DNA from 2 places in the Lysinibacillus sp. FW301-JW8 genome. Region 1 is predicted to be linked to the other one. Evidence: predicted binding sites of a transcription regulator. Region 1 holds the regulator's gene; the other holds the start of a gene.

Region 1 (3,420 bases):
CTAGCATATTTTGTACTCTATCGATTTCGGGAGCAGTATTTTTATGGAAGGTTACAATAAATTTATTTGAAACAAAAATATTAACTTCCTCTGCTGCTAATTCTTCATTCACTCTATGAATAACAAAGAAATGGAAATCATCATAAAAATCGAGCTTTGGTCGCTGTAAACGCATTAAGCAGTCTTCTATAGCAAGTGGATGGAAATGGAAAAATGTATCCAATAGGAGCTCTTCTTCAGTAGTGGGGCAATCAAAATCGACCCAATACCATTCAAAATGATTATTGTGTATATCCTCGATAGGAAAATCCTTTAAAAGTTGTTGATCTTTTGTAATTCCGATTGTGCGTATCACAGCATTCACCTCAATTCTGTTGATTATAACTTTGTAGGAGTAGTCGTCTTCATAGAGTAATACATTTATTTTTAGACTCCCTTATAGCATATCCAACCACCAAATAAAGTAGTGGCAAAAAATCTGGATGGCTTTGTAAATCCTGCCTCTTGAAGTAATGTTAAAATATCCTCCTCAGGCATAAAAGAAAGAGAGCGTATGGATTTTTCCATATCAGCTACCTCTGAGGAAGTTAGCTTTGTATGTTGCAGCCAATAGGCCCGCCATAAATCAAATTGTAGCTCGGTTTCTAAAGAGCCGGGCTGCCCATATTTTGAAACAAGAACAAATGGTGCACCAGGCTTTAAATTATTTGCTATTTCTTTTAATGTTGCAAGCTTTTCTTGAGTCCCATTGATAAAATGTAGCACTAAAATACAGCTAGCCGCATTAAACTCCCCAGAGGGTAACTTCGTATCCAGTATAGTTCCATGGTATAAAGAAATTTGATTAGGTAAAGATTTTAAACGCTCCTCCGCTATATGTAGCATAGCCTCAGAAGGATCGATGCCAACAAATGACCAAGCTGGCTTATGCTCTGCAAGCTGTAAAATTTCATTGCCGCTTCCAGAGCCAACTACTAAGAGTTTAGCTTTCTCAGGTAGTGTGGAATGATAAAAGGTTTGTGTTAAACGTAGCATGGCATCGTAACTAGGTAATGTTCGACGAATACCTTTTTCGTATTCGTTTGCAAGTGTGTTATTAAATTCCATTGTGTCTCACATGCCTTTCCCAAAAATTTTTAAAAAAATACAACATACAATGAAACTATTAAGGGTATAGTTCCGTAAATAGTAGTACATAAAACAAAAGAAAATTTAAAAAAGAAGGGTTGATATAAATGGAAGCTAAATGGTCTAAGGTAATCATACACGCAAGTGCATTTTTTGCGCCATGGTTCGTACCAATTTTATTTTTCTTAATTAGTTCTGATAAAGAGGTAAAGGCTATTTCCATTCAAGCATTACTGTTCCAGATTGTTATGGGTGTTTTAATTGCAATTTCTGTGGCACTCAGTTTTGTACTAGTTGGTTTACCGTTTTTAATCATTTTCGGTATTATGGTGTTTGTCGTACCGATTATTGGTATTGTAAAGGCTATATCTGATGAACCATGGCGTTACCCAATTGTTGGCCGCTGGGTATAATTTTTATCTTCATTCAGCAAATGTTTTTTGTATCGAAAGCATATCGGCAGATGTTTTATGCGCATAAGCGCAGCGGCAGATACAGAAGACTCCCACCTCTACAGGTGGAGATGAGTGCGGTTTTGGTTCCTTTTCAGTTGGGTGACCAAACACCTACTGAAATAGAGGAACTCAGGCTAAGATCTTCACATCCTTTGAAAATCCGGACGCAAGTATATGCTAATTGCATGTGCTTGCGTTTTTTTCATCACTAAAAAGGGTACATTAGACTTATGACTCAAAGATATCTAGCATGAATGGTGATTTTTCAAGCGTTTGAATGAAAAGATGACTGCTTTTAATTTTTCTATAGGCGAAATCATTGCAATTATTTTCAAGCGTTTTGTATAATATACTCAAAGAAAGTCAAAGATAGTCAAAGTCAGTGAAGTAAGCGAGGTGTATTCCTATTGCGTAATATATCAGACATCATAGAAGGCTACTTGAAGCAAGTACTTGAATTAGGTGGAGAAGGGCATATTGAAATTAAGCGCAGTGAAATTGCTGATAAATTTCAATGTGTGCCCTCGCAAATAAATTATGTGATCAATACTAGATTTACTGCCGAACGAGGTTATCTTGTTGAAAGCAAACGTGGTGGTGGTGGATACATACGAATTTTACGTGTCCGCGCGAATTCACAAATTGATTTGATTGACGATGTCCTCAGGCAGATAGAGGGAGGGGCATCGCAAACAATGGCAGAAGATTTAGTTTATCGGCTTATTGATGAGCAGGTAATTTCAAAGCGAGAAGCGAAATTAATGTTAGCAGCCATTGATCGCTCCACTTTGGATTTGCCACTCCCATTACGGGATACCATTCGAGCAAGAATATTACGAGCAATGCTAACAACAATCAAATATGAACAGCAAAAATAGAGAGGTGATGGAAATGATTTGCGAACATTGCAAGCAGCGTAATGCGACGGTAACTGTAACACAAGTTCAAAATGGACAAAAGGTAGAGCACCATTACTGTGACGTCTGCGCCTCGCAGTTCCATCCATTTCATGCAGAATTTAAACAAGAGCCTGTATCTATTCAACAGCTATTATCTAATTGGTTTGGCTCACCGACATGGCAACAACAAAAAGTGGATGAAAAACAACAGGCGCAGCCACAACCACAAACTTGTCCACAGTGTGGATTTACGTATAAACGATTTTTAAAAGAAGGAAAATTCGGTTGCCCTAGCTGCTATGACAGCTTTAGTGAGCACTTGCCGAAGCTCTTTAATAGAATACAAGCAGGACCTCAACATCTTGGTAAGATGCCAGGCGCCCATAGTAATATTTATGTCATTAAAAAACAAATAGAAGATATTCGGAAACTTATGAAAGTAGCTGTAGATGATGAACAGTTTGAGGAGGCCGCCAAACTGCGAGATGAAGTGAAGGAACTGGAGAAACAGCTACAATTTGAAGGTGGTGATATGACGTGATGATTGAATCGTTTCTAGAACGAGCTACACCCACATGGATGAGCGTGGAGGACGATTATTCAGATATAGTCATCAGTACACGTATCCGTCTTGCACGAAATTTAGATGGCTATCGTTTTCCACTATCCTTTACAGAGAATGAGGCATTGCAGGTAGAGCAGGCTGTAACACATGCCGTGCAGGATAGCACAAAGCTCCAAGATCATTACTCATATTTTGCCATCAAAGACTTAACATCCTTACAGCGTCAAATTCTTGTAGAAAAGCATTTAATAAGTCCTCAGCTTGCCAAAAAAGAACAAGTTGGCTCCATGCTATTATCTGATGATGAATCAATTAGCATTATGGTGAATGAAGAGGACCATTTACGCATTCAATGTATGACAGCGAGTTTTCA
Region 2 (3,420 bases), on a different contig from region 1:
TTGTCAATTGTGAAACAGCAAACTTAAATAAAACAATAGGTGCAGCATTACGTCAGGTAGAAAATATTCGATTTATTGAAAATTCTATTGGTTTAGATCAATTACCAGAAAAGCTTCGGGAAATTGCTCGTTTACGAGTGGAATATCAAGATGTCACACTTAAAGAACTGGGTGAAATGGTATCAAGCGGAACAGTCAGTAAATCAGGTGTCAATCATCGTTTACGAAAAATCGACGAAATAGCAGATGCATTAAGACGTGGAGAAAAGATAGGCGGTTAAGTTTTCATACTTTTCAGGTATGAATGTGATGCGTAATCGCGTATTGTTCTTTTGCTAGTAAGTGAGGTAAGATAAAACTAATAAGATGAACGGTAGTAAAGGGGAGTTTTGAGAATGACCGAGAGAAGAGTCCAAGTCAAATTAAAATTAGGACTACAGGCTAGACAAGCAGCGTTATTTGTTCAAGAGGCAAATCGTTTTAGTGCAGATATCTTTCTTGAGAAGGATGAGAAAAAAGTTAATGCTAAATCCATTATGGGTGTAATGAGCTTAGCTATTGCCAAAGGAACAGAGGTAGTTTTAAGCAGTGAAGGCAACGATGCTGAGCAAGCGGTTACAGCATTGGCAGAATTAATCGAAAAAGAAGATTAAATATAAAGACTGTCCAATAAATTGGGCAGTTTTTTGTGTATCTAATTACTAGAAGTGGTGGATAGCGTAGCTAATGTGACGGATAGAACGGATTAAAAGTAAAAAAAGACATCTCAGAACTAAATCTGAGATGTCTGTACTGTGTTATTTACGGTCGTTACGGTCCATAATATGGTCGATTAAGCCATATTCTTTTGCACGTTCAGCCGTCATGAAGTTATCACGATCTGTATCTCTTGAAATGACTTCAAGCGGTTGCCCAGTACGTTCTGATAAGATACCATTTAATTTTTCACGTAGGAATAAAATTCGTTTTGCAGCGATTTCAATCTCAGTTGCTTGACCCTGTGCACCACCAAGTGGTTGGTGAATCATTACTTCTGCATTTGGTAATGCGAATCGTTTACCAGGCTCACCTGCTGCAAGTAGGAATGCCCCCATAGATGCTGCCATACCGATACAAATTGTCTGCACTTGTGGTTTGATAATTTGCATTGTGTCATAGATGGCCATACCAGCAGTGATTGATCCACCTGGTGAGTTAATATAAAGTGAGATATCTTTATCTGGATCTTCAGCTTGTAGGAATAAAAGCTGTGCTACGATAGAGTTAGCCACGTTGTCATCAATCGCACTTCCTAAAAGGATGATGCGGTCTTTTAGTAGTCGTGAATAGATGTCATAGGCACGTTCACCACGGCTTGTTTGTTCAATAACTGTAGGAATTAAATTCATGTTAAATCCTCCTTAATAAAACTAAATTCGAATACTTTTGCTGAAAACTTCTGTTGTATTTCAGCTGTATCCTTATCATACACATTATAGTCAGGGAAGGTCAAATATTAACCCTGCTAAAGTGAAATAAAAAAATAAATTGTTTTTGCATTCTATAGTTGAATTGTTAGCAATACGTTTGTATAATAGTTAAGGTCATAAGTTTAAAGTACGGTTCACTATTTTGCGGGTATGCTTCAAAAAATGAGGATTATCTACATCATGCTTTTCATAAAGCCTAGAGTGAGTACTTTTTTTTTGTTTTTAATTGCCCTCGTGGTGTAATGGATAACACGTAAGATTCCGGTTCTTGCACTGGGGGTTCGATTCCCTCCGAGGGCGCCATTTTACTGATTATTTGATATACATTTATAGCTCGATTCTCCTAATAAGTAGTTTAGCAGCCTGCTTAGTGGAGAAAGAAGGGAAAATAGTGGAAATACTGCCCTAATTGGCATTATTCCCGTATTTGTTCCATTCAAACCTTCAAAAAAAGCAACAACTCCAAATTATTTTTTAGTGAACATACTGTACGTGAGGACTAGCCATCTAGTCGAAAAAAAGAATCCTATCTGAGGGGATTCTTTTTTTTTTGCCTAAAACTATCTAATTATGGCATGATTAGCCGTGTATAAATATACATTTTTGATGCTATTTTCGTTTATTCATACCGTTTTTTGCTAAAATAACGCATAGAGATAAATTTTTATGAAAAAATAATTACTTTTATACGAAAAGTTATTGTCTATTGGCAATAATGTTACTATAATTGACCTAATAGTCGAACATTTCCGAATTGTGAAAAATGAAGTCATATTTCGGAAAAACTTATTTTAGGGGGAAACGCTATGAAAAAAAGATTAACCATGTTACTTATGCTCGTGGCAGCACTAATGCTAGCTCTAGCAGGATGTGGCGCGAAGGAAGATAAATCATCAGGTAGTGCACCAGCAGAGGATGGTGGAAGCGGTAAAAAAGTTTATAAGGTAGGTACTGAGGCTACTTTCGCTCCTTTTGAATCAATTGACGATAAAGGGAATATTGTAGGGATTGATGTCGATATTTTGAAGGCTATTGCTGATGAAATGAACTTTGAAGTAGAATGGCAAAATATTGGTTGGGAGCCTGTATTCCAAACAATTCAAAATGGTGAAACAGATATTGGGGCATCAGGGATCACAATTAATGAAAAGCGTAAAGAGTCATTTGATTTTACAGAGCCATATTATGAATCTCAATTATTAATTGTTGTAAAAGAAGATTCAAAGATTAAGTCATTAGCTGAGTTAAAAGATAAAAAGATTTCGGTACAAATTAATGCTACTGGTCACGAAGCTGCCAAAAAACTACAGGGTGATGCTAGTACAAAAATTATGGCATTTGAAAATCAACCAGTGGCTATCCAAGAAATGCTGAATGGCAATGTAGATGCTGCGATCGGTGATAATGCAGTAGTTTATGAATATATCAAAGCACATCCAGATCAAAAACTTAAAATAGTAGAAGATGATGCATTTGAAAAAGAATATTATGGCTTCATGGTTCAAAAAGGAAATAAAGAGCTTTTAAACCTATTAAATGAAGGTCTACAAAAGATTAAAGAAAACGGTAAATTAAAAGAAATTACTGGCTCAGACTTTAAGTAAGACAAGGATAATGATGCCCCTAGCGCATAGTTGATAGGCTAGCGGTTTCATATTCTTTCGTAACTTTTTAGGGGAAATGGGGTTTTCGGATGGACATCTTTGACTTACGCTGGGACATAGTCTGGAACTACCGAGATATGTTTATACGTGGTATTGGCGTAACATTAATTTTGACACTCAGTGGTTATTTTGGTGGTATTTTTTTAGGATTATTTTTAGGGCTCGGAAAATTATCAACGAAAAAATGGATTTATTGGCCATGTAAGCTTTATGTTGATTTATTCCGTGGAACACCAATGCTAGTGCAAATTTTATTAATTCACTTAGCCGTAATACCTACGATTTTT

The links. Region 1 encodes CtsR, which represses protease genes until heat stress. Its sites were predicted from a motif close to ATGGTCAATAAAGGTCAAACA; they were not measured.
Region 2: a site for CtsR is predicted at 1,475-1,495, ahead of clpP (ATP-dependent Clp endopeptidase proteolytic subunit ClpP). Genes of this name have one in related genera too.

Annotation. Positions count from the first base shown of each region.
Region 1 is NZ_JBYTBB010000020.1:40,162-43,581, reverse strand. It holds gene corA (magnesium/cobalt transporter CorA) at 1-355, opposite strand, end outside; gene AC3WOM_RS10435 (class I SAM-dependent methyltransferase) at 427-1,107, opposite strand; gene AC3WOM_RS10430 (magnetosome magnetite crystal formation protein family) at 1,236-1,541, shown strand; gene AC3WOM_RS10425 (CtsR family transcriptional regulator) at 1,991-2,461, shown strand; gene AC3WOM_RS10420 (UvrB/UvrC motif-containing protein) at 2,475-3,023, shown strand; gene mcsB (protein-arginine kinase McsB) at 3,020-3,420, shown strand, end outside.
Region 2 is NZ_JBYTBB010000031.1:12,852-16,271, forward strand. It holds gene whiA (DNA-binding protein WhiA) at 1-281, shown strand, start outside; gene AC3WOM_RS13665 (HPr family phosphocarrier protein) at 396-653, shown strand; gene clpP (ATP-dependent Clp endopeptidase proteolytic subunit ClpP) at 798-1,388, opposite strand; tRNA gene AC3WOM_RS13675 (tRNA-Arg) at 1,698-1,772, shown strand; gene AC3WOM_RS13680 (basic amino acid ABC transporter substrate-binding protein) at 2,276-3,073, shown strand; gene AC3WOM_RS13685 (amino acid ABC transporter permease) at 3,163-3,420, shown strand, end outside.